DNA from 2 places in the Flavimobilis soli genome. Region 2 is predicted to be linked to the other one. Evidence: predicted binding sites of a transcription regulator. Region 2 holds the regulator's gene; the other holds the start of a gene.

Region 1 (20,868 bases), 2.4 Mb from region 2:
GATGTGGGACTTCCACAACGGGCTCACGTCGCCCCACCCGTACCAGGCCCACCCGCTCGGCTGGATCGTGCAGTGGCGGCCGACGTCCTTCTACTACGAGGACCAGGTCCGCGGCGAGGCGATCCCTTCGGGGGGCACGTGCGGCTGGGACGAGTGCACGCAGGCGATCACGTCGCTCGGCAACCCCCTCGTGTGGTGGCTCGGCGCGCTCGCCGTCGCCGCGACGGTCGTCCTCCTCGTGCGCCGGAAGGACTGGCGCGCGACGGCGGTGCTCGTCGGCCTCGTCGCCGGCTGGGTGCCGTGGCTCGGCTACGCGCACCGCACGATCTTCACCTTCTACTCGATCGCCTTCGCGCCGTTCGTGTACCTCGCGCTCACGTACGTCTTCGTGGTCGCGTGGGAGTGGTCCGAGGGCCGACCGTCGCGCCGGGTCACCGTGCGGCGCACGGCCGTCTGGGTCGCGGTCGCGATCGGCGTGGTCTCGCTGTACTTCTACCCGATCTGGACCGCGATGCCCGTGCCGACGTGGTTCTGGCGCTCGCACATGTGGCTGCCCGGCTGGGTCTGACGCGCACCGAGCGCTCCCCTGCCTCCGGCGTGGTCCGCCTGTCCGCACCGGGGCGAACAACCCAGGCCGAGACCTGGGCCCGGGATAAATGTCAGGCGGTCGTGACACGCTCGTAGGTAGCCTTTCCATGCCGCTTGAAAAGCCCACCCGCACCCGTCGGAGGCCCCTCGTGTCCCTGCTCCGTCTCACGCTGGCGTACCTGCGCCCCTACAAAGCCTGGGTCGCGGCCGTCGTCGTGCTCCAGTCGATCGCGACGATCGCGTCGCTCTACCTGCCGAGCCTCAACGCGCGGATCATCGACCAGGGCGTCGCTCAGGGCGACACCGACTTCATCTGGTCGACGGGAGTGCGCATGCTCCTCGTCTGCCTGCTGCAGGTCGCCGCCGCGATCGCCGGCATCTACTTCGGCGCGCGCGCCGCGATGGCCGTGGGCCGCGACATGCGCCGCGACGTCTTCCGCAAGGTCGACTCGCTCGGGACGCTCGACGTGAGCCGGTTCGGCACCGCGACCCTCATCACGCGCAACACGAACGACGTCCAGCAGGTGCAGATGCTCGTGCTGATGACGCTCAACTTCATGGTCTCGACGCCCATCATGTGCGCCGGTGGGATCGTCATGGCGCTGCGCGAGGATCCGGGCCTCTCCTGGCTCGTGTGGGTGTCCGTGCCGCTCCTGTTCGTCGTCGTCACGGCTCTCGTCGTCAAGCTGCTCCCGCTGTTCCGCGTGATGCAGGAGCGCATCGACGGGATCAACGGGGTGCTGCGCGAGCAGATCGTCGGCATCCGCGTCATCCGTGCCTTCGTGCGGGAGGGCTTCGAGTCCGAGCGGTACCGCGAGGCGAACCTCAGGCTCACGGACGTCTCGGTGCGCGTCGGCAACCTGTTCGTCCTGATGTTCCCCGTGATCATGATGATCCTGCACCTCGCGACGGCCGCGGTGCTGTGGTTCGGCGGCCACCGCGTCGACTCGGGTCTGATCGAGGTCGGCGCGCTGACGGCGTTCCTCCAGTACCTGCTGCAGATCCTGGTCGCCGTCATGATGGGCGTCTTCATGGTCATGATGATCCCGCGCGCCGCGGTCTCCGCCGAGCGCGTCCAGGAGCTCCTCGGCACGGACCCGACGATGGTCGTCGCGACCGGCAGCGCCCCCACCCCGTCGAGCGGGGAGGTCGAGCTGCGCGACGTGACCTTCGGCTATCCCGGCGCCGAGCTGCCGGTGCTCGACCACGTGTCGTTCGTCGCCCCGCAGGGCCGCACGACGGCGATCGTCGGGTCCACCGGTTCCGGCAAGTCGACGCTGCTCTCGCTGGTCCCGCGCCTGTTCGACGCACAGTCGGGCACCGTCGCGATCGGCGGCACCCCGGTCCAGGACCTGTCCCGCGAACAGCTCGCGACGCTCATCGGCTACGTCCCGCAGAAGCCCTACCTGTTCTCGGGGACGATCGCCTCGAACCTCCGCTTCGGCAAGCCCGACGCGACGGAGGACGAGCTGTGGGAGGCGCTCCGCGTCGCCCAGGCCGAGGACTTCGTCCGTGAGAAGTCGGACGTGCTCGACGAGAACGTCGCCCAGGGCGGCACGAACGTCTCCGGCGGGCAGCGTCAGCGGCTCTGCATCGCGCGAGCGCTCGTCGGCAGGCCGCGCGTCCTGCTGTTCGACGACTCGTTCTCCGCGCTCGACGTCACGACCGACGCCCGGCTCCGGGAGTCGCTCGCCGAGGCGACCGCGGACACCGGCACGACCGTGATCATCGTCGCGCAGCGCATCGCCACGATCCGGTCCGCCGACCAGATCGTCGTCCTCGACGGCGGCAAGGTTGTCGGCACCGGCACCCACGAACAGCTCCTCGAGAGCAACGAGACGTACCGCGAGATCGTCGAGTCCCAGATGAGCGCGGAGGAGGTGGCCTGATGGCTGACGAGGACGTCGCAGTCCAGGACGAGATCGAGTTCCAGCCCGGCGAGGCCGACGGCGGCATGTTCGGCGACGGGCCGCCCGCCAAGAAGGCCAAGCACTTCTGGCCGTCCGCCAAGCGGCTCGTCGGGCTCCTCGCCCCCGAGAAGTTCCTCATGAGCGTCGTCATGGTGCTCGTCGTCGCGTCCGTCGTGCTCACCGTGATCGCGCCGCGCATCCTCGGTCGCGCGATGGACGTCATCTTCAACGGCTTCCTCGGGAAGTCCTTGCCCGCGGGCGTGCCGAAGGACGTCCTCGTCGAGGAGCTCCGCGCCGCCGGGGAGGCCCGCCAGGCCGACATGCTCGCCGCGACCGACGTGATCCCCGGACAGGGCATCGACTTCAGCCGGCTCGCCGAGCTGATCGTCCTCGTGCTCGGGATGTACGTCGTCGCGTCCGTGCTCATGTGGGCGAACGGGTTCCTGCTCAACCGCCTCGTCATGCGCGTCGTGTTCCGGCTCCGCGAGGACATCGAGCGCAAGCTCAACCGGCTCCCGCTGAGCTACTTCGACACGCGCCAGCGCGGGGACCTCATGTCCCGCGTGACGAACGACGTCGACAACATCCAGGCGGCCCTGCAGCAGGCGTTCTCCCAGCTCGTCTCGTCGCTCATGACCGTCCTCGGCATCACGGTGATGATGTTCGTCGTCTCCTGGCAGCTCGCGCTCATCGCGCTCGTGGCGCTGCCGCTCTCGGGCATCGTCGCGGGTGTGATCGGCGTGCGGTCCCAGAAGCTCTTCGCCGCGCAGTGGAAGAACACCGGCGCGCTCAACGGGCACGTCGAGGAGTCCTACTCGGGCCTCGAGCTCATCCGGGCGTACGGCCGCGGCGAGGAGATGCTCGAGGAGTTCGACAACCGCAACGACAAGCTGTTCTCCGCGTCGTTCGGGGCGCAGTTCGTCTCCGGGATGATCATGCCCGCGATGACCTTCATCTCCTACCTGTCGTACGTGCTCGTCGCGGTGGCGGGCGGGCTGCGGGTCGCCTCCGGCAGCATCACGCTCGGCGACGCGACGGCGTTCATCCAGTACTCGCGCGAGTTCACGCAGCCCGTGAGCGAGATGGCGTCGATCGCCAACATGCTGCAGTCCGGCGTCGCCTCCGCGGAGCGCACGTTCGAGCTGCTCGACGCCGACGAGCAGGAGCCGGAGGACGTGCGTGCCACGCTCCCCGAGACCGCGAACGGCCGCGTCGTCTTCGAGGACGTGTCCTTCAGCTACGACCCGGAGGAGCCGCTCATCGAAGGCCTGTCCTTCACGGTCGAGCCGGGGCAGACGGTCGCGATCGTCGGGCACACGGGCGCGGGCAAGACGACGCTCGTCAACCTCGTCATGCGCTTCTACGAGCTCGGCGGCGGTCGGATCCTGGTCGACGGCGTCGACATCCGCGACCTCTCGCGCGACGAGCTGCGCGGCCGCACGGGCATGGTGCTCCAGGACGCGTGGCTGTTCGAGGGCACCATCCGGGAGAACATCCGCTACGGCCGCCTGGACGCGACCGACGAGGAGGTCGTCGAGGCGGCGAAGGCGACGATGGTCGACCGCTTCGTGCGGCAGCTCCCCGACGGCTACGACACTGTGATCGACGCGGAAGGCGGGAGCGTGTCGGCGGGCGAGCGCCAGCTCATCACGATCGCGCGCGCGTTCATCGCTCAGCCGTCGCTGCTCATCCTCGACGAGGCGACGTCGTCGGTCGACACGCGCACCGAGCTGCTCGTGCAGCACGCGATGGCGGCGCTGCGGTCCGACCGCACGTCGTTCGTCATCGCGCACCGCCTCTCGACCATCCGTGACGCGCACACGATCCTCGTCATGGAGCACGGGGCGATCGTCGAGCAGGGCACGCACGCCGAGCTCCTCGAGCGCCGCGGCGTCTACCACGCGCTCTACGAGAGCCAGTTCAAGGGGTCCGCGATCGGCGACCCCAACGCTCGCCAGGAGGCCTGAGCCTCCCGAGCCACCTCACGAGGGCGGGGCGCGACACGCGCCCCGCCCTCCGTCGTCCCCGCGCGACTTCTGCTCGTCTCCCGCGGGGCCACGCCCTCGAGGCCGCTCGCGCTCGCGGGGCCCGTCCGCCGCCGCATCTCCCCCAGCCGGACCGACCCGCCTGACCGCCCGCGCGCGTGCGCGCAGGTCTACCGTGAGTGCAAGAGCGGTTCCTGCAGCGGAGGCCAGACGTGCGCATCGGAGTCCCGACCGAGATCAAGGTCCACGAGTACCGCGTCGCCGTGACGCCGGCTGGCGTCCACTCGCTCACGGGCGCCGGCCACCAGGTGGTGGTCCAGTCCGGCGCCGGTGCCGGCTCAGCGCTCTCCGACGACGAGTACCGCGCCGCAGGCGCGACCGTCGTCGACGACGCCGCCGCGGTCTGGGAGCAGGCCGACATGATCTGCAAGGTCAAGGAACCGCTGCCCCAGGAGTACCCGCTCATGCGTGACGGCCTGCTCCTGTTCACGTACCTGCACTCCGCCGCGGACCTCGCGGGGACGCGCGCCCTGATCGACAACGGCGTCACCGCGGTCGCCTACGAGACGGTCTCGGCGCCGGACGGCTCGCTGCCGCTGCTCGCCCCGATGAGCGAGGTCGCGGGACGCATCGCCGCCCAGGTCGGTGCCGTCGAGCTCATGCGGCCGCGCGGACGCGGCACGCTCATGGGAGGCGTGCCGGGCACCCCGCCCGCCAAGGTCGTCGTGCTCGGCGGCGGCACCGTCGGACGCAACGCGACGCAGGTCGCGGCGGGCATGCGCGCCGACGTGTGCGTCGTCGACGTGTCCCCCGCCGTGCTTCGCGCGATCGACGCCGAGCACTCGGGCCAGGTGCGCACAGCGATGTCGAACCCGTGGGAGATCGAGCCGCTCCTCCTCGACGCCGACCTCGTGATCGGGGCGGTCCTCGTGCCCGGCGCGCGTGCGCCGCACCTCGTCTCGGAGGACCTGGTGGCGCGCATGCGCCCGGGCTCGGTGCTCGTCGACGTCGCGATCGACCAGGGCGGCTGCTCGGAGGTCTCGCGTCCGACGACCCACGAGTCGCCGACCTACCGTGTCCACGGGACGACCGTCTACGCGGTCACCAACATGCCGGGCGCGGTTCCGGTGACGTCGACGCGGGCGCTCACGAACGCGACGCTGCCCTACCTCCACGAGCTCGCGAACGTCGGGGCCGCGATCGCCGAGAGCACCGGCCCTACGTGGGACGTGCACCCGCGCCGCGCAGCGCTGCTCGCGGGCCTGCAGGCGGGTCTGACGACGCACGCGGGCGAGGTCCGCAACGCGGCGGTCGCGCGGGCGCACCGCCTCTGACCTGGCACGGCGCGCCGAAAGGCTGGTGAAACGCCAGAGGGACCGTCTCGGTGAGACGGTCCCTCTGGGCTTCCGGTGGAGCTAAGGAGATTCGAACTCCTGACCTCTTCGATGCGAACGAAGCGCGCTACCAACTGCGCCATAGCCCCGTGAAGCGATACCTAGGTTAGCACCTGCACCGCGTGGTTTGCACATCCGTGTCGCGCTGTCAGAGCCTCCCCGCCGGGGCGGCCGAGACAGCCGCGAGTCACTCGCCGGAGGCGCGCCTCCGGGCGAGGATCGCGTCGAGGTCGAGACCGAGACCCTCGGTCGAGACGGCCTCCGACTCCTCCGCGCTCGAGGCGCTCGCGCTGCTCGCACGCTCGGACGCGTTGCTGGGCGTCGTCACGTCGGCGTCGTCGAGCGGGGCAGGCTCGCGGCGCGGGGCTGCGGCCTTCATCGTGTAGGTGGGGCGCGGGAGCGAGAAGCCAGCGAGCTCGCCGCCCTCCTCGACCACGGTCGCAGGGGCCGGCGTGGCCTCGGTGGCCTTCGCCGCGGGAGCCGACTCCTCGGCCTCCGAGACCGCAACCTCTGCCCCGGACGCCACCGGCTCGGACGCCGTCGACTCGACGGTCACGGCCTTCTCGGTGCTCTGCGCTTCCTCGGAGCTCTGCGCTTCCTCAAAGCTCTGCGCGACGACCGCGCGCACCGCGTCCGAGGAGATCATCTGGGTGCTCACGTCGCTCGCGTGGACCGCTCGTCCGGTGACCGACGGACGCGTCTTCGCGGGTGCGGCACCGGAGCGGGCCTGCGCGGCCGCGGCAGCGTCCGCGCGGCGACCGGCGACGACCGCGCGGCGACCGAGCACGAGCACGCCCGCGAGCATCGCGGTCAGCACGGACGGGATCACGACGGGGATCGTGAACGCGGAGACCGCCGTCCAGGCGATCGCCGACGCGGACAGGAGCGTGAGGGTCAGGGCGAGCCGGCGCTTCGCTGCGGCAGCTCGCTGCTCGGCGATCGCGGCACGGCGGGCGCGCTGCGCTGCGGCCTCGCGGGCGGCGTCGCTGCTGCGAGGCGTCATGGGTCGCGCGGACACAGGTCGGGTACGCCCGGCAGGCGACACCGTGCGCTGCGCACCCGTGGTGGGTCGGTCCATGTCCTGCGCTCCCTTCGCGCGTCCGGTGATCTGTCCTGCGCTGACCGTGGGCATCGAACCCGTGAGCAGCTGGTCGTGCTTCGTCTGTCCCGGCCGGCACTCCCGGTTCTCGTCCCCGAGGGCGCGAGCCGGTCGTGCGACCGCGAGGATCCGCATCGAGCCCGAGAAGCGGTCGTCGGACCTGGCCTCGAGCAGCTGGTCGCGATGACGCGTCCGCTGCGGGAGCAGGTAGGCGACCCACAACCCGACCAGGGCCAGGATCCCGGCCCCGCCTGGAATTGGTTCCACCGTTCTGACGGTATGCGAGCGCGCTCGGGTGGCCGTGCACGCGGCACGGCGTGTCTTACACGGTTGTGATTAACGCCCCTCGCGGGCGGCCTGCCACCGGGCGAGGAGGCCACCCGGAACTTCCTCGGAGGTGAGCGCGAACGTGCGGTGGTCGCACCACCGCCCCTGGATGTGGAGGTACCGCTCGCGCACGCCCTCGTCCCGGAAGCCGAGCTTCTCGACGACGCGCAGGCTCGGCGCGTTCTCGGGACGGATGTTGATCTCGATCCTGTGCAGCTGCAGCGCGGAGAAGCAGTGGTCGACGGCGAGGGCGACGGCGGTCGGCACGGCACCGCGGCCCGCAGCCTCCTGCGCGATCCAGTAGCCGATGCTCGCCGAGCACAGCGACCCGTAGGTGATCGACGAGACCGTGAGCTGCCCGACGAGCTCGCCGTCGAGCTCCAGGCCGAACGGCAGGGTCGTGCCCGAGCGGGCCAGGCGGCGCAGCGCGGACACGTACGACGCGAACGTCCCAGGCGGCGACGAGTGCCCCTCCGGTGTGGTCGCGTCCCACGGCGTGAGCCACGCGGCGTTGCGCACCCGCAGCTCGGTCCAGCGTTGCGCGTCGGCACGGCGCAGCGGGCGCAGGACGACGCTGCCCGCCGGGGTGTCGTCCCGCAGGACCACGGGCCAGCCGACGGTCATCCCTCGAGGACCAGGCAGTTCACGCGCTCGCCGAGCTGGACGAACGTCTGCTGCTCCGGGACCACCGCGAGCGCGTTCGCGTCGGACAGGGCCGACAGAGAGAGCTGGTCGATCGTCGCCGGGTCACCGACCGGGGTGACGCGGTAGCCCTCGTCGGGGCTGCCGACGAGGTGCGCGGGCACGAACTGGCGCACGTCCGCCGGGCTGCTCCACGCGACGTCGGCGTACGCAGCGACCGACGGGCGGAACAGGTCGGCCTTCCCGGCCATCGCGCGCAGGGCGGGCCGCACGAACACCTCGTAGGAGATCTGCGCCGCGACCGGCTGGCCGGGCAGCGCGAAGATCGGGACCTGGTCGTCCCCCTCGCCGAGCATCCCGAAGCCCTGGTGCCGGCCGGGGCTGACGGCGACGTGGTCGAACCGCACCGTACCGAGGGGACCGAGCACGTCCTTGAGCGTGTCGTGCGTGCCCTCGGACAGACCGCCCGTCGTGATGAGCAGGTCCGCGCGCACGAGCTGGTCCTCGATCATCTCGCGCAGCGTCGCGCGGTCGTCCGAGACCGCGGCGACGGGGATCGCGACGGCACCCGCGTCCTGGACGGCGATCGCGAGCGCCTGGCCGTTGGCGTTGTAGACGCCGTCACCCCGGCGGCCCGGCTCGATCAGCTCGGAGCCGACGGGGAGGATGACGACTCGCGGCCGCGGGTGCACGCGCAGCCGCTGGCGGCCGAGGGCCGCCGCGAGCGAGATCTGGCGGGCGCCGAGCCGCACGCCCGCCCCGATCGCGACCTGGCCCGCCACGACGTCGGCCGCCGCGTGGCGCACGCCCGCGCCCGCAGGCGTCGGGCGCAGCACGCGCACGGTGGCCGTGCCGCGGTCCGTCACCTCGAGCGGGAGGACCGTGTCCGCGCCGAGCGGCACGGGCACACCCGTGCTCACACGGATCGCCTGCCCGGGCACGAGGCGCACGGGTTCGACCGCACCGGACCACACGTCCTGGACGACGGGGAGCGTGACCGCTCCGCCGTCCGCGGCCCCGTAGACGTCGTCGTGCCGCACCGCGTAGCCGTCGTGGAGCGCGACATCGCGCGCTGGTACGTCCGCAGGGGCGAGGACGTCCTCGGCGAGGATGCAGCCCGCTGCATCAGCGAGCACGACGTCGAGCGGCGGGACCGGGCGCAGCGCAGCGAGCGCCTCGGAGAGGTGGGTCTGGACCGGTCTCACGATCGCATCACGGCTGCAGCGTCCTCACATAGCCCTCGAGCCAGTCACGGAAGTCACCGCCCAGGTCCTCACGGTCGCACGCGAGCTGAACCACGGCCTTGAGGTAGTCGAGGCGGTCGCCCGTATCGTAGCGCCGGCCCCGGAAGACGACGCCGTACACGCCGCCGCCCTGCTCGGCGGGCGTGCTCGCGAGCTCCGCGAGAGCGTCGGTCAGCTGGATCTCGCCGCCGCGGCCGGGCTTCGTGCGCTCGAGCACCTCGAAGACGGCAGGGCTCAGGACGTAGCGGCCGATGATCGCGAGGTTGCTCGGCGCGTCCTCGGCCGCGGGCTTCTCGACGAGAGCGTCGATCCGGACGACGTCGGAGGCCTCGACCTCGAGCCCGTCGCCGACCTCGGCGACCGGAGAGACGGCTGCGCAGCCGTAGAGCGAGATCTGCGCCGGGTCGACCTCGAGGAGCGCGACGACGGAACCCCCCGTGCGCTCGGCGACCGCGGTCATCACGGGAAGGATCGGGTCGCGCGCGTCGATGAGGTCGTCACCGAGGAGCACCGCGAACGGCTCGTTGCCGACGTGGTGCTTGGCGCGCAGGACCGCGTGGCCGAGGCCGAGCGGCTCGCCCTGACGGACGAAGTGGATGTCGGCGAGATTCGTCGACTCCTTGACTGCCTCGAGACGGTCTTCGTCGCCCTTGGCCTCGAGGTTCGCCTCGAGCTCGGGGACGCCGTCGAAGTGGTCCTCGAGGCTGCGCTTGGAGCGACCGGTGATGAACAGGACGTCCTCGAGGCCAGCCGCGACGGCCTCCTCGACGACGTACTGGATCGCCGGCTTGTCCACGATGGGGAGCATCTCCTTCGGCGTGCTCTTGGTCGCCGGGAGGAAGCGGGTGCCGAGTCCTGCTGCGGGGATGACTGCCTTGGTGATCGCCATGACGAGAGCGTAGCCGCGGTCCCGCGTCTGCGCAGATGACGGGCGGCGCACAGAACTTTGAGACACTGGGCCCATGAACGGAGCGACACAGCCCTACCCGATCCACGCGGCTCTCGAGATCGAGGATGCGAAGAACGTGCTCAGGGCTGCTGTCCGTGCGAACCGCCAGCAGCGGTCGGCGAGGCTCCGTCAGGAGGCGGCTGAGGCGTTCGCCGACGTCCTCGTCTCGAGCGAGCAGCTCGCGAGCGCGAGGTGCGTCGCGGCGTACGTGTCGCGCCCGCACGAGCCCGGGACGCTGCCGCTCATCGAGCGGCTCGCAGAGCGCGGCGTGCGCATCCTGCTGCCCGTCCTCGGTGCGGGCCTCGAGCGGGGCTGGGCGCCCTACGCGGGTACCGACGACCTGCAGGAGCGCGCCCCCGGCCGTCCGCCGGAGCCCGGTACGGAGGCGCACGGCCCGGAGGCGCTCGAGGAGGCCGACGTCGTGATCGCGCCCGCGCTCGCCGTCGACACGACGGGTATGCGCCTCGGTCAGGGCGGCGGCTGGTATGACCGCGCGCTGAGCCACAAGCGCCCGGAGGCGCCCGTCGTCGCGATGGTCTTCCCGGAAGAGATCTACGACGCCGCGCAGCGCCCCATCCCCCACGAGCCTCACGACGTGCCGGTCGACGCGGTCGTGACTCCGTCGGGCTGGATGTCGATCCCCGCGACGTCGCAGGTCTGACGGCCCGAGCCGCCCGCGGCGGCACTCGGTCGAGCCGAGGCGCCGGCGGCGGCTACTCGGTCGGCTCGAGCACGAGCGTCGCCCGCGCCGCGGCCGTCGTCGCCTCCGGGGAGAACGGCCACGCGAACGTCTCCCCGCGCACCCACGCGCCGAGCTGGTCGGCGTAGTGCGTGTGCCCCGGGTGACCCGAGACGCCGGTGACGACGACCCAGCGTGACGCGTCGAGGTCGGCGAGGTCGACGACCATGCGCATCGACGGACCCGCCGTCACCGAGAAGTCTCGCGCCCCGGTGACCTCGTGCCGCGCGGAGGCGTCCCACGACGTCGCGTTGACGATCGACGAGCCGCCCGAAAGCTGCTCAGCACCGGGGTTGACGAGCATGCGCACGGGAGCGGGCACGCTGTCGCCGCCGAGCACCGGGTGCGCGAGGCGGAGCTGGTGCAGACGCCCCCACTGCCACTCGGACGGGTTCTTGCCGAGCGTCGTCGTCAGCTCGAGGCGGGCGCCCTCGAGAGCCTCCTTGAGGATCTCGTCGCGCGTCTCGACGACGTTGACCGTCCGGCGGTCGTCCCACCACTTCGACGTCGGGTCCGCCATGAGCTCGTCGACGACGGCGAGCCACCGGCTGCCGCCGGACGACTGCATCGACGCGGGCAGGTCGTCTCCGAAGGTCTTCTCGAGGAGGTGCGACCACACGGCCGCGAAGTAGGCGGCGCCGGCGGAGTCGGCGTCCATCTCGTAGTCCCAGTCCCGCAGGAGGTCCTGCCCCTCGGAGAGGAAGCCAGGCTCGAGCTCGACGTCGAGCAGCGCTGGCACCAGCAGGTGCGCGTACGGGCTCCACACGTCGGACTGGAGCGCCGCCATCGCGTCCACCGTGACGGGCGACCCGGACTCGACCTGGCCCTTGATGAGCGCGCGGATCCGCTCTGACCGGTAGCCGTAGTCCCAGTCGGAGGTGAGGTACGGCTCGACACCGCGTTCGGTGACTGCCTGGTTCGCCGCGACGATGAACCCCTCGGCAGGGTCGAGGACGGCGGGCATGTCCTCGGCGTCGACGAACCCGGTCCAGTCGTAGCGCGAGTCCCAGCCCGGTCGCGGCCAGGTGCCGTCGGACGCGGACGTCCCGGGGACGTTCGCGCGAACGGGGATCAGGCCAGGGGCCTGGTAGCCGATGTGACCGTCGGTCGTCGCGAAGACGATGTTCTGCGAGGGCACCGCGAAGAGCGCGGCAGCCGCGGCGACGTCCGCGGCGGTCTCGGCGCGGTTGAGCGCGAACACCGCGTCAGCGGTCCGGCCGGGGGTGAGCGCAGTCCACGAGAGCGCGACGCCGTACGTCTGCCCCGTGCCCGGCGCGGTGCCCGTGGGGGTGCGCAGCGCGCCGACCACGTCGCCCAGCTCGCCCGAGACGACCGGGCCGTGCACCGTGCCGCGGACGGTGATGACGACGTCGTCCCCGCCGTTGACCTTGATGGTCTCCTCGCGCAGGGTGAGCGGTTCCCACTCGCCGTCGCGCAGGTACGTGTCGTCCTTGATCGCCTCGATGAAGAAGTCGGTGACGTCGGCGCCGAGGTTTGTCAGGCCCCACGCGAGGGACGCGTTGTGCCCGATGATCACGCCGGGGAAGCCTGCGAAGGAGAAGCCGGAGACGTCGTACGGGCATGCGTCGGACACGGGAGCGCAGCGCAGGCCCACCTGGTGCCAGATGCTCGGCGCAGCGAGGCCGAGGTGGGGGTCGTTCGCGAGGAGAGGCTTGCCGGTCGCCGTGAGGTCGCCCGAGACGACCCACGAGTTCGAGCCCGTGCCCTCGCCGCGCGCGACGGTCTGCGGGACGGCCGCGAGCGCGGCCGCGGCCGTCTCGACGGCGTCCTGCAGAGACGCGTCGCCCCACGGCACGTCGTCCTGCGCGTCGGCGGTCGTGCGCGCGCCCGTGCTGCCGCTGGCCTCCCCCTCGCCCGCCGCGCGGGCCTTGCGCTGCTCGGTGAGCTCCTTGCGGTCGAGGATCGGGGCGTTGCCGGTGCGCGCGTAGCGCGGGAAGAGCTGCTCGACCTGCTCGACGTCGCCGACGATCCCGTACGTCGCCGCGCGGTCGAGCTCGTCGTCGTAGTTGCCGCGCAGGTCCCACGCCATCGCCTTGAGCCACGCGACCGAGTCGATCGGGTCCCACGGCTCGGGAGCCGTGACTTTCACCTGCATGCCGAGGACCGTGTACTCGACCGCGATCGACGACGTGCCGCGCCCGGCGAGGTAGTCGTTCACGCCCGCCGCGTAGGCGGTGAGGTTGGCGCGCGTCGCCTCGTCGAGGAGCGCCCACTCCTGCTCGGCGACCCGGCGCCACCCGAACGTGCGCACGACACGGTCGGCGGCGATCGCGTCGGGGTTGTCCCCGACGAGCTCGGCGAGGCGGCCCGCAGTCACGTGGCGGCGGTAGTCCATCTCGAAGAAGCGGTCCTGCGCGTGGACGTAGCCCTGCGCGCGGAAGAGGTCGGCGCTCGACGTCGCGGTGATCTGCGGGACGCCCTGCGGCCCTCGCTCGACGGTCACCTCCGCCTGGAGCCCGGCGATCGGCACCTCTCCCGACGCGGACGGGAAGGGTCGGCGCACCGCGCCGACGACGATCACGCTCGCGGCGACCAGGACGATCACGACGAGCGCGGAGACGACGATGAGGGAACGACGAAGGAGGCGGGCACGACGAGGCACAGGCCGAGCCTAGCCCGAGAGGCTGGACGAGGTGTGAGGAAGCCGTCAGACCGGGCGCGGGCACAGCGCGTTAGAATCAGCACTCGGAGAGCTGGAGTGCCAAGGGCGGCCGACCGGTCGGCGCCGCGCCGGACGGTACTCGCCCACATCCCGCTCGGAGCACGTCACGTCGCCGTCCTTGAGGAGTTCCGCCAGTGCCCACCTACGCGTACACCTGCACCGCGTGCGGTCACAGCTTCGACATCCAGCAGTCGTTCAGCGACGACGCCCTGACGGTGTGCCCGGAGTGCTCGGGTCGCCTGCGCAAGATCTTCAGCACGGTCGGCGTGACCTTCAAGGGGTCAGGCTTCTACCGCACCGACTCGCGCTCGGGCTCGAAGAGCTCGGTCCCCGCGTCCCCGTCGAAGTCGTCCGGCGGTTCGTCCTCGGCGCCCGCGGCGTCCTGACCGGCGGGCGCCGGCGGCTGCCCACAGGGCGACCGTCGGAGAGCCCCCTCCGCATGTCCTCCTGTCGGCGGGTCGGCCGCAGCGTGGCAGACCTAGCGTCCCGGCATGCCTCCGCTCCCGACGCCCGGATCCGACAGAACCGCACACCCCGGCCGCGCGCACTCTGACCGCGCCGCGGCCGCCCGCCGCAGACAACGCCTGCGCACCCACCTCTGGCGCTGGCGCGTCGTCGCGACGTGCCTCGCGCTCGCCGCGACGACGGTCGCGGTCGTCGCGGCCGTGCGCACCCCGCACGCGCCCACCCGCCCGGTGGTCGCCCTCGCCCGGGACACCGCGCCGGGCGAGCCGCTCGCGCTGACGATCGCCCGGCTGCCGACGCACCTCGGGCCGGCCTGCGCCGTGACGACGCCCGGCGAGATCGAGGACGAGACCCTCGTCGTCGCGCTGCCCGCCGGGACGCTCCTGTGCCCCTCGATGCTCGCGAGCTCCCCCGCCCAAGGGCTCGCGCGCGACGGGGACGTCGTCGTCCCGGTCACGCTGACCGACCCGGCCGTCGCAGCCGCGCTCAAGCCAGGCGACCGGGTCAACCTCGTGCGCGGCCGCAGCACGGACGGCGACGATGAGACCCGTGTCGTCGCGCGTGGCGCGCTCGTGCTGCCGTCGCGCGACGACCAGGAGACCGCCTCAGACGGCGGCCTCCTGGGTGGCTCCCCTGCTGCGAGCAGCGCGCGGACGACCGTCCTCGTCGCGGTGCGGCCTGACGAGGGTCTCGCACTCGTGGACGCCTCGCTCTCGGGCTACGTCGGCGCGGTCATCGTGCAATGATGCTGACGAGACGGCGTCCACGAGGGCGCGCCACATACGGACAAGTCCCCGAGGGAGACGACGCATGAAGGAGACCTTGAACGGCTTCAAGGAGTTCATCCTCCGCGGCAACGTGATCGAGCTGGCAGTCGCCGTGATCGTCGGCACCGCGTTCTCGGACATCGTCGCGAAGATCCAGGAGGGTGTGATCAACCCGCTCATCGCGGCGTTCTTCGCGGCTCCGGACCTGTCGTCGGTCGGTGCATTCACGATCAACGACTCGGTGTTCCGGCCCGGCCTCGTGCTGAACGCGGTGATCAACTTTCTCATCGTCGCGGCCGTCATCTACTTCGTGATCATCCTGCCGATCAACAAGCTCGCGCAGGCCCGCAAGCGTGGTGAGGTCTCGGAGCCCGCAGCCCCGTCCGAGGAGATCCTGCTGCTCCAGGAGATCCGCGACCTGCTCAAGCAGCAGAACGGCGGCGCCACGAGCGAAGCCCCGGGGACGACCCCGACGCTCTGACGTCCTCCCCGCACCGCAGCACAGCACAGACGAGGAGAGAGCCGGTCCCGTGGGACCGGCTCTCTCCTCGTCTCCGTCTGCTGCCTTCCCGTCAGTCGCGGTAGCCTGCGCCGCCCCAGTGGGGTGGCAGGTCGCGCAGGAGGTGCGCGTCGTCGTTCTCACGGGCAGGCCCCTCGGACCACCCCTCGCCCCGCTCGTCAGCGCTGATCCCCGACACCTCCGCCGTCTCGGTGCCGCGGCGCACGACACGCCGGTGCTTGCGGCGGGGAGCCGCCGCACCGGCGTCCGTCACCGTCGCTCCGCCCTGCGGCGCCCCGGCTGCGGCCTCGGCGGCCGCAGGAACGTCGGGCTGGTCGGGCGCGGGCTGGTCGGGGCGGGGATCGTGCTGGCTCACGCCACCATCATCCCAGGCGGGCGATGCCCTTCCCGCCTGCGCCCGGGCAGCCGGTGCCGGCGGCTGGACGGCCGCCGAGACAGGGTCCGGGCCCGCGCTCAGCCCTCGAGCGCGCGGCGCACAGCCGCGTTGACGGCCGCGTCCACACGGTTCGACCGACGCACGACCCCGAGCTCCGCGCGCAGCGCACCCGCGAGCTGCTCGGCGTCGCGCTCGATGCCGTCCGAGCGGATCCACGCGGCGAGCTCGTCGATCTCGTTGTCGCCGTAGGCGTTGATCGGCAGGCCGGGCTGGACGTCGGGGCGCGGAGCACGCACGGACTCGACGGTCGTGTCGGAGGCGGCGGTGACGAGGTCGACCTGCACCCCGCCCACCATCGCGAAGCCGCCCTGCATGACGGACTCGGGCCCGGTGTGGCGCGCGCCCTCGACGACTTCGGACGCCGAGCCGGGTGACACGACGTCGGCCGCCGCAGCGGGCGCGACGTGCGCCTCCTCGGCCGTCGAGGCGGCCGAGGCCGCGGTCGCGGCGCTCACGCCGGACACGCTCGAGCGCGCTGAGCCGGAGGACAGCGTCGACTGCGCGACGCCGGTCTCGTGCGCGGAAGCGACGCTCGACACGTCCGCCGCCGTCTCACCCGAGACGGGCGCCCAGGCGGGCGCGCCCCATCCGGGTGCGTACGGGTTCGCGCGGGGCGTCTCCCCCGAGATCGCGGCTGCGAACGACGGCGTCACGACGCCGTCGACCGGCCGGACGGGCTGCTCGGGTGCGTCGTCGCGCGGCGCGACCACGGGCTCGGCGACGGCAGGCGCGGCCACGTCGTCCACAGGAGCCGCGCCGACGGCCACGTCTGCGACGCACGGAGCGTCCTCGACGACGACGTCGCCCGACGCCTCGCCAGCGACCGGCTCGACCGGCCTCTCGAGCTCGATCGGGTCGACGACCGCCGGCAGCGTCACGGGGACGTTCGCGGCCTCGCGGCCGCCGAACATCGGCTGCTCGAACATGCTCGCGGCCACGTCGAGCACGACCTGCCGGATGCGGCTCGCCTCCTTGACAGGGTCCAGGAAGGCTGCAGCCGACCACACCTGGACGACCGTCCACCCGAGCGCCTCGAGGCGCTCGGCCCGCTGGCGGTCACGCACGCGCACGGACGGCTCCGCGACGTACGCGGCGTCGTCGGTCAGGACGGCGACGAGCATGCGGTCCGGGAGGTCGGGGTGCCCGACGACGAGCGGGATCCGCTCCCCGCCGCGCATGCCGAAGTCCGTCTCGACCATGAGGCCGGCACGCCACAGGCGCTCGGCGAGGTCGATCACGAGACGGTCCGGGTTGAGGTCCGTCTCCATGCCGTCCGCGAGCATCGAGCGCGGGCCCTGGGCAGCGCGGCGCTCGACGAACTCGAGGAGGTCGCCCAGCAGGCGCGCACCGGGGGTGCGCAGACGCTCCGGGTCGAGGTCCTCGTAGCCGAAGCACGAGACGACGGTCAGGCGCGCGCGCGAGACGCCGAGCGCGTCGAGCAGCATCGCCTCGCCTGCAGGCTCGGACACGGCACCGAAGCGGTGCAGGACGCGGCCGTGCGGCGTGCGACCGAAGCCGACCGACATGATGACGGCGTCGCGCGAGAGGCCAGCGACCGCGGAGAGGTCCGCGATCACGACCGGCTCGTGCGCGGCCGGGTCGAAGAACGAGGACAGCGCCGGGTTGCGGCGCACCTCGCCGAGGAGCGCCTCGCGGACGCGGTCTGCGTGCAGCTCGCTCAGCGTGATGATCGCGAGCGACTCCTCGGGGCGGACGAGCGCGTGCTCGATCGCGAGCTCGACGACCCGCTCGACCTCGCCCTGCGTCGTCTGCACCGTGCCGGTCGTCGCGTCGGGCATGCCGGACGCGTCGACCGTCTGGAAGTCGATGAGATCCCGCGAGACGGGCAGCGGGGTCGGCCGCAGCACGTCGCCGTAGCCGTGCTTCGTGAGGAACTCGACGAGCTCCTGGTCCCGCGACGAGACCTGCGCGCGCAGGGGCACGGTCGGCAGGACGCGTGCGAGGTCGCGGACCGCCGCGCCGGACGCGGAACGGGCGTCGCCGATGACGACGACCTGGCGTGCGCGCGCGATCGCGGGGACGAGCAGCTCGGCGGGGAGGTGCTGGACCGCGTCGAGGATGACGAGGTCGACCGTCCTGGTCGGCGGCAGGATGTGCGGCACGAGCGTCGGCGACGCGACCGTGACGGGGCGCAGCGAGCGCAGCAGGTGGCCGTAGCGGGAGGTCGTGTCGCGCAGACCCGTGAAGCGGCCCTCGAGCAGCTCGGCGAAGAGCTCCTCGGTGTCCTCGGGGTGCTTGCGCATCGCGAGGGTCGCCTCGCCGATCGCAGCGGTCAGGACGGGGCCGGGCAGCGCGGCGACGTGCGCGCGGTCGAGCTCGCGGAAGCGAGCGGCGAGCGCCTCGAGCGCCGCGCCGTCGTACGCCGCGAGCGCGACGTCCTGGCGCAGGATCTCCTCGAAGACCGAGGACCACCAGGCGAGCTCGAGCTCGGGGCCGACGAGGCCCGTCGAGACGTGGCGGTCGCGCAGGTCGTCGACGAGCGCGGACAGGCCCGCGGCGCGCAGGTCGCGCAGGAGCGCCGTGCGCTCGGGAAGCGTGTCGAGCGCCGCGCGGTCTGCTGCGAGGCGCTCCGTGCGCTCGACGAGCGCGGCGATCGGCATGTCGAGGAGGCCACCGCCCGCAGGCGTCGACGCGAGGACAGGCTCGAGCGCCTCGACGTCCTCGAGGACCTCCCGGTAGGTCGCCTCGATCACGGCGAGCCCCTCGGGCAGGCGCGGCCAGCCGCCACCCGGGCACATAGCCGTCCACTGCTCGCGCTGGGCCTGGACCTGGACGAGCGCCCCGTGCAGGTCGTCGACCCGGGTGCCCGGGCGAAGCATGTCCTTCGCCTGCTTGGCGAGACGGCGGCGCTGGCGGCCGGTCATCTCGGGGGCGTTCATCGCGCGCCACTTGGGCGTCGCGGTCGCCGCGACGAGGTCGGCAGCGGTCCGCTCGAAGATGATCGGCTGGAAGACGTCGAGCGTCGTGCGCAGGCCCGCGATCATCGCGAGCTGCTCCCCCCAGGCGCGCAGCGACGTCGGCTCGACGAGCCCGGACGACGCGCGGACCTGCTCGATCTGCGCGTCGAGGCGCGGGAGCAGGTCGTTCGCGAGGCGGTCGGCGCGCGCGTACGCGTCGCGGGCGGCCTCGTCGTCGACGAGGTCCGCGCCGTACCAGGGGGTCGACGTCGGGCGGATCGTGAAGGCGCCGAGCTCGGAGACGCGGATGAGCGTGTCGATCGCGTCCTGGCGCACGTCGTCGGTCAGCGCGGCGGTCGTCGCGGGCGACAGGCGCACGTGGGTCGACGGCGACGGGCGCGCGGCGGTCAGTCGGGCGAGCGCCTGGAGGACGTCGTACGCCGAGACGCCCCACGGACGCCGCACGAGGTGCAGCGACTCGATGTAGCCGGCGAGGCGGCGGCGGGTGTCGATCAGGTCGGCGCGCAGGCGGCCGAGCGCGTGCCGGTCGATGTACGGCGGCTCGAGCGTCATCGCGGCGAGCAGGCGGCGGGAGACGCCCGCGCGCCAGGTGGGCGACGGCTCGATGTCCATGAGGAGGTCGGACAGACCGAGGCTCTCCATGCGGGCGACGACCTGCTCGGCAGCGCGGCGGTGGCCCGGCACGTAGAGGACGGAGCGGCCGGAGGCGGCGGCGTCCGCGACGACGGCGGCGACGGTCCCGGGCACGTCTGCGCCGGCGGGCGCGTCGACGAAGACGTGGCGGCCGCTCGTGACGGCGTCGAGCAGGTGGCGCTGCGCGGGGTCGAGGTCACCGACGCCGCGCTCGTCGGCCGGGTCCTCGTCGCCCTGACGCACCTCGGGCAGGGTCTGCGGGACGAAGGCGCGCGCGACCGCGGCCGCGACGTCGTCCGTCGGGTCGGCGAGAGGCGCCTCGTCGACGGTGGTCGCGTCGTCGTCCTGCGCGTCCGCGGCGACGGCGCCGGCGGGCAGCGCAGACGTGCGCGTCGGCGTCGTGGCGGGTGCGTGCGCCTGGAGGTGCTCGTCCTCGTAGGCGAGGGTCGCGAGCGCCGCGACGACCTCGTGGTGGTCAAGGCCTGAGAGCTCGTCGAGGTCGTCGACGAGCGCCTGGCCCGGGTGGACGAACGAGCCGACGACGAGCTTCTCGGTGAGCGTGAAGTCCGTGAGCACGGCCGAGCCGAGCGCGTGGACGCGGTCGGTGACGATGCTCGGCGCGAACGCGCCGGAGTCGAACGCGGACTGCGCGAGCGCGACCGGGTCGAGGAGCGCGCCGCGCGCGCGCAGTGCGCGGGACAGGACGGGGTTGAGCTCGGCGGACGTCTCGAGCATGAGCTCGTAGTCGGACTCGCCCGAGCCGCGCGCCTGGAGGCGCAGCGGGCGCAGCAGGACGGGGGCGCGGACGGTGCGGCGCGTCTCGCGCGGCTCGTCGTCGGTCGAGCCGGCGGGATCGGGGGCGGCGCCGGCGATGCGGGCGAGGGCCGCGACGTCGTCGGCCGACTCGTCGCCGACCTCCTCGGTCCACGTCGCGATCCCGATCGCGAGGTAGGTGGGCGCGATGCCGTAGCGCTCGGTCTGCTCCTTGGCGCGTGCGGCGACAGCCCGTGCCCGGCGGCGCGCGGTGGGCAGGGAGACGCCCTCGCGGAAGATGTTGGCGAGCTGGGTCGGCCGCCCGGCGAAGAGCTGGGCGATGCCCGACGGGTGCGCGGCGGTGAGGTCGAGGACGGCGTCGCCGAGCAGGCGGATGTCGGCGAGCGAGGACCCGCCCGCGCGGGCGGCGAGCGCGGTGCGCCACCCGCTGACGGACCGCGCGACGATCTGGGAGGTCGTGGGCGCAGCGACGATCGTGGGCGCGCTCGGGGCGCCGACGGGCTGCTCCCCCTCGGGACGCTGGTTGCTGGCCATGACATTCACGTTGGAAACGCTAACCGGCAGCGGGGTGAGAGTGGGGGTGACGCGCCGCAGGGCTGTCTGCGAGGCCCGAGACAAGGGACTTCCACGGCCGTTCGGAGGGTGGGAGTCACGGCTCGAGGGCCGAGAATGAGGGACAGCGCGCACCGCGCAGGGGGCAGGCGATGCGCGCCGTCATGGATGATCTTGCACGCTCGTCCACCCGGTGTCAACGCGCTGCGAGCGGCGAGTTCT
Region 2 (10,661 bases):
AATGGCACCCGTGACCCCGATTCCCACAGCAGCCCAGACGGCCCGCATCCAGCCCGCCGCCACAGCGCCCGAGCTGCTGCGCAACTTCTGCATCATCGCCCACATCGACCACGGCAAGTCGACCCTCGCCGACCGCATGCTCCAGCTCACGGGCGTCGTCGAGCAGCGCGCGATGCGCGCGCAGTACCTCGACCGCATGGACATCGAGCGCGAGCGCGGCATCACGATCAAGTCGCAGGCCGTGCGCATGCCCTGGGCGCTCACGGACGAGGACGGCGTCTCGACGCCGTACGCGCTCAACATGATCGACACCCCGGGCCACGTCGACTTCACGTACGAGGTCTCCCGCTCGCTCGCCGCGTGCGAGGGTGCGGTGCTCCTGGTCGACGCCGCGCAGGGCATCGAGGCGCAGACGCTCGCCAACCTCTATCTCGCGATGGAGAACGAGCTCGCGATCATCCCCGTGCTCAACAAGATCGACCTCCCGGCTGCGCAGCCCGAGAAGTACGCGGAGGAGATCGCCGGCCTCGTCGGCGTCGACCCCGAGACCGTCCTCAAGGTGTCCGGCAAGACGGGCGAGGGCGTCACCGAGCTCCTCGACCGCATCGTCGAGGCCGTGCCGGCGCCCGTGGGGGACCCCGACGGTCCCGCCCGCGCGATGATCTTCGACTCGGTCTACGACACGTACCGGGGCGTCGTCACGTACGTCCGCGTCGTCGACGGCAAGCTCAACCCGCGCGAGCGCATCGCGATGATGTCGACCAAGGCGACCCACGACCTCCTCGAGATCGGCGTGTCCTCCCCGGAGCCGGTGCCGACCGACGGTCTCGGCGTCGGCGAGGTGGGCTACCTCATCACGGGCGTGAAGGACGTGCGCCAGTCGAAGGTCGGTGACACGGTCACCAACGCGGCGAAGCCCGCACCCGAGGCGCTCGGCGGCTACTCCGACCCCAAGCCGATGGTCTTCTCGGGCCTCTACCCGATCGACGGCTCGGACTACCCGGTGCTGCGCGACGCGCTCGACAAGCTCAAGCTCAACGACGCCGCGCTCGTCTACGAGCCCGAGACGTCCGTCGCGCTCGGCTTCGGCTTCCGTGTCGGCTACCTCGGTCTGCTCCACCTCGAGATCGTGCGCGAGCGCCTCGAGCGCGAGTTCGACCTCGACCTCATCTCGACGGCCCCCAACGTCATCTACGAGGTGACGATGGAGGACAAGTCCGTCGTCACGGTGACGAACCCGAGCGAGTTCCCCGGCGGCAAGATCGGCGAGGTCCGTGAGCCCGTCGTCAAGGCGACGATCCTCGCACCGAGCGAGTTCATCGGCGCGATCATGGAGCTCTGCCAGACGAAGCGCGGCGACCTCCAGGGCATGGACTACCTCTCGGCGGACCGCGTCGAGCTGCGCTACTTCCTGCCGCTCGCGGAGATCGTGTTCGACTTCTTCGACCAGCTCAAGTCGAAGACGCGCGGCTACGCGTCGCTCGACTACGACGTCATCGGCGAGCAGGCGGCCGACCTGGTCAAGGTCGACATCCTGCTGCAGGGCGAGCAGGTCGACGCGTTCAGCGCGATCGTGCACAAGGACAAGGCGTACGCGTACGGCGTGATGATGACGGGCAAGCTCAAGGAGCTCATCCCGAGGCAGCAGTTCGAGGTGCCGATCCAGGCAGCCGTCGGCGCGCGCGTCATCGCCCGCGAGACGATCCGCGCGATCCGCAAGGACGTCCTCGCGAAGTGCTACGGCGGTGACATCTCCCGCAAGCGCAAGCTCCTCGAGAAGCAGAAGGAGGGCAAGAAGCGCATGAAGACGATCGGTCGCGTGGACGTCCCCCAGGAGGCGTTCATCGCCGCGCTGTCGTCCGACGCTGCCGACCCGAAGGACAAGGGCAAGAAGTGACGCCTGCCCTGCCGGACGGGGAGCCCGCGCCGCTCGACGGCGCCCTGCCCCGCTGGGCGGGGGGAACGACGCCGGACCGCAGGTTCGGCGTGTACGTGCACGTGCCGTTCTGCACGGTCCGCTGCGGCTACTGCGACTTCAACACGTACACGGCGACCGAGCTGGGCGGCGGTGCGAGCCAGGACTCGTACGCGGACACGGCGCTGCGCGAGATCGCGCTCGGGCGCGGCGTGCTCGAGCGTGCGGGCTTCCCGCGGCGTCCCGTCTCGACGGTGTTCTTCGGCGGGGGCACCCCGACGATCCTCCCGGCGAGCGACCTCGCGCGGATCCTCGACGGGATCCGGGACGCGTGGGGTCTCGAGGAGGGAGCCGAGGTCACGACCGAGGCGAACCCGGACTCGGTCTCGCCGCAGTACCTGCAGACCCTCGCGGATGCCGGCTTCACGCGCGTCTCGTTCGGCATGCAGTCCGCCGTCCCGCACGTGCTCGCGACGCTCGAGCGCACGCACGACCCGGCGCGCATCCCCGACGTCGTCGCGTGGGCGCGCGCTGCGGGCCTCGACGTGTCGCTCGACCTCATCTATGGCACCCCGGGGGAGTCGCTCGACGACTGGCGCACGAGCGTCGAGAGCGCGCTCTCGACGGGGGTCGACCACGTCTCGGCGTACGCGCTCGTCGTCGAGCCGGGGACGAAGATGGCGGTGCAGGTCCGCCGCGGCGAGCTGACGCTGCCTGACGAGGACGACCAGGCGGCGAAGTACGAGCTTGCCGACGACCTGCTGGCTGCCGCTGGCCTGCACTGGTACGAGGTGTCGAACTGGGCGCGCACGCGCGCCGACGGGTCGGTCGCGGCGTGCCGCCACAACCTCGCCTACTGGCGCGGCGACGACTGGTGGGGCGTAGGGCCGGGCGCGCACTCGTACGTCGGCGGCCCTCTCATGGCCGAAGACGGCGCTCGCGTCGACGGGGTGCGCTGGTGGAACGTCAAGCACCCGCGGCGGTACGCCGCGTCGCTCGAGCGGGGCGAGAGCCCTGCCGCGGGGCGCGAGGCGATCGACGCGTCGACCGCGGCGCTCGAGAGGGTCATGCTCGGGGTCCGCCTCGCGGAGGGCCTCGACCTGTCCGTACTGTCCGACGCCGGACGGCGCGCCGTCGCCGGTCACGTCGCCTCGGGTCTGCTCGACGGTCGCGCTGCGGTGCAGGGCCGGGCCCTGCTGACGCGGCAGGGACGGCTCCTCGCGGATGCCGTCGTGCGGGACCTGACCGACTGACAGCGGGTCCTGGTGCGTCGTGCAGCGCACCGCGCCGCGTGCGCTGCTACGGTCCTCCGGACGTACAGCACCGATCAGCGGAGACACGATGAGCGACGGCCTTCCCCCGAACCCGAACGGCAGCGAGGGGGCGCCCGGACCCGGGGAGCCCCAGCAGCCCTACGGCCAGCAGCCGCCCTACGGCCAGCCCTCCGGCGGGCAGGGGCCGTACGGTCAGCAGCCTCCCTACGGCCAGCCCTATGGCCAGCAGCCGCCGTTCGGTCAGCAGCCCTACGGGCAGTTCCCGAGCACGAGCGGGAGCAGCCTCGGCGTCCCGGCCATCGGACCGTTCTCGTTCGGTGAGGGCTTCACCGTGGCGTGGAAGGCGTTCGGGGCGCGAGCGGGGATGTGGCTCGGCCTGATGGCCGTCTGCATCGGCGTCGGCCTGGTCATCTCGACCTTCCTCGGCGGGCCGGTCGACTGGAACGCGAACGTGAACGGCGAGTCGTTCAACGCCGCGAACCTGTTCCCGACCCCCACGTGGGCGGCCACGGCGCTCCTTCGCGACCTGGCCTCGGAGGTCATCGTCGCGATCCTGACGATCAAGCTGACCCAGCACGCCGTCCGGCAGGTCCGCGGCGAGACGGTCACGTTCAGCTCGTTCTTCACGACCGTCAACGCGAACGCGACCCTCATCTCTGCGTTCGTCATCCGGCGGCGACCGTCCTGATCGACCGCACGCCGTTCGTCGCGCCGCTCGCGGGGATCGCGCTGAGCGCCCTGACGTTGTTCGTCGGCGCGTTCGCTGCAGAGCCTGGAGCCGCGGGGATCAGCCCGATCGTGAGTAGCATCCAGCTCTTCGCGCAGCGCCCGGGCGCGGCCCTCGCCACGTTTGCCGGCGGGCTCATCTTCATCATCGGTGGCTTCTTGGCCTGCTGCATCGGTCTCGTCGTCGCGATCCCGCTCGCCGCGCTCTACAGCGCCTACGGGTTCCAGCGGATCCTGGGGCAGCCGATCGCCTAGTTCTGACGGCGGCGCGGACGGGCGGCGGCACCTGGTGCCGCCGCCCGTCGGCGTCCCTGCACGGGTGAACCTCCGCGAAAGGGGCATGTCCCATGGGCATCTGGGCCTTTCGTCACTACGCTGTGGGGCGATGACGTGCGGCATCGCACGATGTCCCGGCGACAGCCGGTAAGTCCTGCCCCGATCTGAGGAGCGAACGAATGTCTGACAGCAACGTCCCGCCGTACCCGGGCGAGGTGCCCGGCCCGGACGGCCAGCCGCCGTACGGCGCTCCGACGCCGCCGCCGGGGCAGCCCGCTCCTGGCCAGCAGCCTTACGGTCAGCAGCCGCCCGCCGGTCAGCCCTACGGCCAGCAGGCGTTCCAGCCAGGTCCTGGTCAGAGCCCGATCGACGTCGGCGCGGCCTTCTCCTACGGCTGGGAGAAGTTCACCAAGAACGTCGGCCCGATCATCCTCGGCGCCCTCGTGTGGGGCGTCGGCATCGGCGTCCTCATCGGCATCTTCTACGCGATGATCATCGGTGGCGCCGCTGCGGCGTCGTCGCTCGACTCGAGCGGGGGCTTCCTCGCGGTCGGCTTCGGCAGCATGGTGCTCTTCTTCGGCGTCTCGCTCGTGCTCGGCATGTTCTTCCAGGCGGCGGCGACGAACGTCGGGCTCGTCGCCACGACGGGCCGACAGATCACCGTCGGTGACTTCTTCTCCGTCCCGAACTTCTCGAAGGCGCTCCTGACGGCGCTCCTGGTCGGCCTCGCCTCCGCGGTGTCGACGGTCGTCGTGGTGGGCCCGCTCGTGGTCGGCTTCTTCGGCATCTTCGCGCTCCACTTCGCGATCGACAAGGGCCTCGGCGCCGTCGACGCGATCAAGGCGAGCGTCGACGTCGCGCTGAAGAACGCTGGTCAGGTGGCGCTCCTCATGCTTCTCGTCTACGTCGCGAACGCCGTGGGCAGCGCGATCTGTGGTGTCGGCCTCATCGTGTCGATGCCCGTCGCGATGATCGCCACCGCGTACTGCTACCGCCGCGTCGTCGGCGAGCAGCCGGTCTGACGCTCAGCGCAAGAGGCCCGGCACCCGTGGGGGTGCCGGGCCTCTCGCGTACCACGGGCTGGGTCAGACGGGCTCGGTCACGAAGTCGATGAGCTCCTCGACTCGACCGAGCAGGGCGGGCTCGAGGTCGGCGTACGAGCGCACCGTGCCGAGGATCCGCTTCCACCCTTGCGCGACGTCGGCCTGGTCGGCGTGCGGCCAGCCGAGCTCCCGCAGGATCCCGGTCTTCCATTCGGTGCCGCGTTCGATGACGGGCCACCGCTCGAGGCCCAGACGCGCCGGGCGGACCGCCTGCCAGACGTCGACGAACGGGTGGCCCAGCACCTTGACGGTGCCGTCGGGCACGAGGCGCAGCGCCTCGTCGGCGAGGCGGCGCTCCTTCGAGCCGGGCACGAGGTGGTCGACGAGCACGCCGACCCGACGCTCGCGGCTGGGCCGGAACTCGCGCAGGGCGTCCGCCAGGTTGTCGACCCCGTCGAGCAGCTCGACGACGACGCCCTCGACGCGCAGGTCGTCGCCCCAGACACGCTCGACGAGCTCGGCGTCGTGCTTGCCCTCGACCCAGATGCGCGAGCCGCGCGCCACACGTGCGCGGGCGTCGCGGACGACCGTCGAGCCCGACGCCGTGCGCGTCGGGGCGGCGGGCGCGCTCTTGACGGGTGGCGTGAGCACGACCGGCTCGCCGTCGATCCAGAAGCCCGGGCCGAGGGGGAACGTGCGCGTGCGGCCCGCACGGTCCTCGAGCTCGACGACGTGCTGGCCGCCGGACTTCTCGACGCGGACGACCGCGCCGACCCAGCCGGTCATGACCTCTTCGACGACCGTCCCGCGCTCGGCGGGGACGGGACGGGAGACGGGGCGGCGGCGGTGGTGGTCCGCGCCGCCGGACAGGACGTCGGAGCCGTATCGATCGTGCACGCGGTCACCTTACCCGCGGGTGCTGGCCGGTTCCGGGCCGGTGCGGCGGTGTCCGAGACTTCGCGGACAGCGTGACGCAGACCGCGGCCCTGCAGCCCGCCGGACCGTTAGGATTGGCACTCGAAGGCCGGGAGTGCGAACAGCGGGCACGCCCGGCGACGGACGGGCACGACGGAGGAGGCGGCGCAGGTATGAGCACAGAGCGCAGGCTCGACGTGCTGCGTGCGATCGTCGAGGACTACGTGACGACGCGCGAGCCCGTGGGCTCGAAGCTTCTCGCCGAGCGGCACCACCTCGGGGTGTCGCCCGCGACCATCCGCAACGACATGGCCGCGCTCGAGGAGGAGGGGCTGATCGCCCAGCCCCACACGTCCGCGGGCCGCGTGCCGACCGACCGCGGCTACCGGCTCTTCGTCGACAAGCTCGCCGAGGTCAAGCCGCTCTCGCGACCCGAGCGCCGTGCGATCTCGACGTTCCTCGACCAGGCCGTCGACCTCGACGACGTGATCTTCCGGGCGTCGCGCCTCCTCGCGCACCTCACCCAGCAGGTCGCCGTCGTGCAGTACCCGTCGCTGCGGCGGTCGGGGCTGCGCCACCTCGAGCTCGTGCCCGTCCCCGGGGACCGGCTCCTCGTCGTCATCATCACGGACACCGGCCGCGTCGAGCAGCGCACGCTCGCCCTGAGCGCGGGCGTCGACGAGGCGCTCATCGCCATCGTCCGGGGTCGCCTCAACGCGGCCGTGCTCGGACGCCGCCTTCCCGAGATCCGGGAGGCGCTGCCGGGTCTCCTCGACGAGTTCGAGGAGTCGCAGCGCCCGCTCGTCCAGGAGATCTTCGACCTCCTGGCGGACACCCTCGCGGAGGAGACCGAGGAGCGCATCGTGCTCTCGGGCACCGCGAACCTCGCGCGCAGCGACGCCGGCCTCGAGCACTCGTTGCGCCCCGTCCTCGAGGCGCTCGAGGAGGAGGTCGTCCTGCTCGGCCTGCTCACCGACATGGCCGAGGACTCGCACGGCGTCGCCGTGCGCATCGGGCACGAGACCCAGCACGCGGGCCTCTCCGTCACCTCTGTCGTCAGTACCGGTTACGGTACTGAGGGTGACTCGGTCGCGCTGCTCGGCTCGATCGGCCCGACCCGGATGGACTACCCGGGGACGATCGCCTCGGTGCGCGCGGTCGCCCGCTATCTCACACGCATCCTCGCCACCTGAGCGGACGCGCCCGCCCTGCGGGCCCGCGCCACCCTCGACCCACCACCAGGAAGCAGCTTCGTGACGGACTACTACGAGATCCTCGGCGTCCCGCGTGACGCGACCCAGGACCAGATCAAGAAGGCATACCGCAAGCTCGCACGCGAGCTGCACCCGGACGTCGCCGGGGCGGACGCCGAGGAGCGGTTCAAGGACGTCACGCGCGCCTACGAGGTCCTCGGCAGCCCCGACAAGCGCCAGTCGTACGACATGGGCACCGACCCGTCGGCACCTGGTGGTGGCCAGGGCGGCGCCTTCGGCTTCCAGGACATCTTCGAGACGTTCTTCGGCGGCGGACAGGCCCAGCGCGGTCCCGTGCCGCGCTCGCGTCGCGGCCAGGACGCGCTCGTCCGCCTCGACATCGACCTCGCGGAGGCGACCTTCGGCACGCGCCGCGAGCTGCCGATCGACACGGCCGTCGTCTGCTCCACCTGTGGCGGCTCCTGCTGCCGCCCCGGCACGTCCGTGCGCACCTGCGAGGTGTGCGGCGGCCGCGGCTCGGTGCAGCGCGTCGCGCGGTCCTTCCTCGGCCAGGTCATGACGACCGCGCCGTGCTCGGCCTGCCAGGGCCACGGCACGACCGTGCCCGAGCCCTGCCCCGACTGCGCCGGCGAGGGCCGCGTGCGCAGCCGCCGCACGCTCGTCGTCGAGGTGCCCGCCGGCGTCGACACGGGCACCCGCATCAAGATGACCGGCCAGGGCGAGGCCGGCCCCGCCGGTGGCCCGGCCGGCGACATCTACGTCGAGATCCGCGAGAAGCGCCACGAGCGCTTCATCCGCCGGGGCGACGACCTGCACTGCACGCTCGAGATCCCGATGACTGCGGCCGCCCTCGGCACCACGATCGAGCTCGAGACCCTCGACGGCGTCCAGGAGGTCGTGTGCCCGCCCGGCACGCAGCCCGGTGACACCGTCACGCTGCGCAACCTCGGCGTCGGCCACCTCCACGTCGGCGGGCGCGGCGACCTCGAGGTCCACGTCGACGTCGTCGTCCCGACCGGTCTCGACGAGGAGCAGGCCGAGCTGCTGCGTCGTCTCGCCGCCCTGCGCGGCGAGGAGAAGCCGGAGGCCAAGGTCTCCGCTGCGCACCCCGGTGTCTTCCAGCGGCTGCGCGAGAAGATCGCAGGCCGCTGACCGCACGCGACGTGAGAGGGTGCGCAGATGAGCGCTCCGGTGTTCCTGGCTGAGTCCGCCAGGCTCGAGAAGTACCCCGTCGGTTCGGTCTACGTCCTCGACGGCCCCGAGGGCCGGCACGCGGGCGTCGTCCAGCGTCGCCGCCCCGGCGAGCAGATCGACGTGGTCGACGGCGAGGGCCTGCGCCTGCGCTGCACGATCCGCGACGTTCACGACTCGCAGGTGACGCTCGAGGTCGACGAGGTGTGCCGCGACCGCGACCCTGTCCCGCACCTCGTGCTCGTCCAGGCGCTCGCCAAGGGCGACCGGGACGAGCTCGCGATCGAGGCCGCGACCGAGGTGGGCGTCGACGGCGTCATCCCGTGGCAGGCCTCGCGGTCGATCGTCGTGTGGCGCGGCGACCGCGCGGCGCGCTCGCGCGCCCGCTGGGTCGCGACCGTCCGCACCGCGACGAAGCAGGCGCGCCGCGCGCGCATCCCCGAGGTCGAGGAGGCGCTGACGACGTCGCGCCTCGCCGCGCGCACGGCCGAGGTCGTCGCGGGCGGGGGAGCGGTGCTCGTCCTCCACGAGGAGGCGACGACGCCGATCTCGGCGGCCGCGCTCCCGGGACCTGGCGCGGACGCCCAGGTTCTCGTCGTCGTCGGGCCTGAGGGCGGTATCTCCGCCGAGGAGCTCGCGGAGCTCACGGACGCGGGCGCACAGCCCGTGCTCCTCGGTCCGCACGTCCTGCGCACCTCGACCGCGGGTCCCGTCGCGCTCGCGCTCCTCGCGGACCGGCTGGGCTTCTGGGGCGGTCGCTGAACCGCGTCAGCCGAGGTTGACCACGGCGACGACCGTGCCGACGAGGAGACCGACCACGGCGACGACGCCGAGGACGATGCCGACGAACGCCAGCGGCGTCATCCCTCCGGTCGGGACGAGCGTCGCGTCACGGACGTCGGCCACGTTGACGTAGACGGGCACGGGCGTGCCCTCGCGCCAGCGGATCGTGGCAAGCCCTCCCGCGCTGATCGGGCCGCGGGCGCGCCCCAGAGCCCACGTACCGTCCGGCAGCGGGTACTGGAACTCCCACACCGGCGTGCGTGAGTACGACGCCTGGCGGACGATGACGCCGGTGACCTGGACCCGCTGTGGCTTGCCCATCAGACGTGCCCTGCTCCGAGACGCGGCGCCAACCCCGAGATCGTCCGCATCACTTGACGTCGATCGTCGCGGAGACGAGGTTGAGCGGCTCGCCGTCCATCGCGGACGCCTCGAAGACCGCGATCGTCCAGCTGCCGGTCTCGAGGTCGACCGTGGTCTCGAACGGGCCGACCTCACCGTTCGCACCGGTCATCGTGCTGCCTTGCTGCGCGGGCTCCTCGAAGGAGCCGTCCGCGGGGTACACGACCCAGCTGAGGTTCCCCTCGAACGCCGTCGCCTCGCCCGCGATCGTGACGGTGGGTCCGGTGACGACGGCGCCGTCGAGCGGGCTTGTCAGGACGGTCGTGCCGTTGGTCGCGGGCTCCGCAGCGGTGGGCTCGGGCGTGGCCTCCTCGGGAGCGCGAGTGGTGGTCGCGGGCGCCGAGCTCGCGGCAGCAGACGTCGTCGGAGCGGTCGCCGCGGGCGTCCCCTCGTCGGCGCACGCCGCGAGCGAGCCGGCGAGCAGCGCGAGGACGAGCGCGGACCGGGCGGTCGAGCGGGACATGGTGCCTCCTGAGGTTGGACCGACGTGACGGTGGACCCACTCTGCCAGCAGCGCGTCGTCCCCGGGCGGTCGACACGGCAGGGCGTCGGTAGACTGCTCGTGACCAGGACGTACCAGCGCGGAGGACGACGGCTCAGGCCGGCCCATGCCAGAGACCACAGCACCAGCAGGACCGGGACGCCCCGACGACGCAGCGCCCGCCCGCACGCGCCAGCGCGCCGGCGCCCGGCTCGAGCACCGGATCGTCGTCCCGCCCCAGGTCGACATGGTCGCCCTCCTCGGCCCGCAGGACGGCGTCCTCAAGGCGATCGAGGACGGCTTCGAACGCGTCGACGTGCACGCGCGCGGCAACCAGATCACCGTGAGCGGCCCGGCGGGCGACGTGGCGCTCGCTGTCCGCCTCGTCGACGAGCTCCTCGAGCTCGCGGAGGCCGGGACCCCCCTCAGCCCGGAGGTCGT

The links. Region 2 encodes HrcA, which represses chaperone genes, less so after heat shock. Its sites were predicted from a motif close to TTNGCACTCGNNNNNNNCGAGTGCNAA; they were not measured.
Region 1: ATL41_RS11040 (FmdB family zinc ribbon protein) is a predicted target of HrcA. The motif match lies at 13,577-13,603, and genes of this name have one in related genera.

The regions. Positions count from the first base shown of each region.
Region 1 is NZ_PDJH01000001.1:2,425,783-2,446,650, reverse strand. Features, by position in the region: gene ATL41_RS11095 (dolichyl-phosphate-mannose--protein mannosyltransferase) at 1-568, shown strand, start outside; gene ATL41_RS11090 (ABC transporter ATP-binding protein) at 738-2,477, shown strand; gene ATL41_RS11085 (ABC transporter ATP-binding protein) at 2,477-4,465, shown strand; gene ald (alanine dehydrogenase) at 4,696-5,817, shown strand; tRNA gene ATL41_RS11075 (tRNA-Ala) at 5,894-5,966, opposite strand; gene ATL41_RS11070 (hypothetical protein) at 6,065-7,243, opposite strand; gene ATL41_RS11065 (GNAT family N-acetyltransferase) at 7,313-7,927, opposite strand; gene ATL41_RS11060 (molybdopterin molybdotransferase MoeA) at 7,924-9,150, opposite strand; gene galU (UTP--glucose-1-phosphate uridylyltransferase GalU) at 9,158-10,078, opposite strand; gene ATL41_RS11050 (5-formyltetrahydrofolate cyclo-ligase) at 10,152-10,799, shown strand; gene ATL41_RS11045 (penicillin acylase family protein) at 10,852-13,500, opposite strand; gene ATL41_RS11040 (FmdB family zinc ribbon protein) at 13,695-13,946, shown strand; gene ATL41_RS11035 (CpaB family protein) at 14,052-14,771, shown strand; gene mscL (large conductance mechanosensitive channel protein MscL) at 14,836-15,273, shown strand; gene ATL41_RS11025 (hypothetical protein) at 15,365-15,667, opposite strand; gene ATL41_RS13205 (hypothetical protein) at 15,766-20,628, opposite strand.
Region 2 is NZ_PDJH01000001.1:33,878-44,538, forward strand. Features, by position in the region: gene lepA (translation elongation factor 4) at 2-1,897, shown strand; gene hemW (radical SAM family heme chaperone HemW) at 1,894-3,168, shown strand; gene ATL41_RS00155 (hypothetical protein) at 3,257-3,877, shown strand; gene ATL41_RS00160 (hypothetical protein) at 3,988-4,170, shown strand; gene ATL41_RS00165 (DUF2189 domain-containing protein) at 4,371-5,213, shown strand; gene ATL41_RS00170 (DUF3097 domain-containing protein) at 5,277-6,131, opposite strand; gene hrcA (heat-inducible transcriptional repressor HrcA) at 6,323-7,342, shown strand; gene dnaJ (molecular chaperone DnaJ) at 7,403-8,515, shown strand; gene ATL41_RS00185 (16S rRNA (uracil(1498)-N(3))-methyltransferase) at 8,543-9,316, shown strand; gene ATL41_RS00190 (hypothetical protein) at 9,323-9,658, opposite strand; gene ATL41_RS00195 (Gmad2 immunoglobulin-like domain-containing protein) at 9,708-10,202, opposite strand; gene ATL41_RS00200 (PhoH family protein) at 10,348-10,661, shown strand, end outside.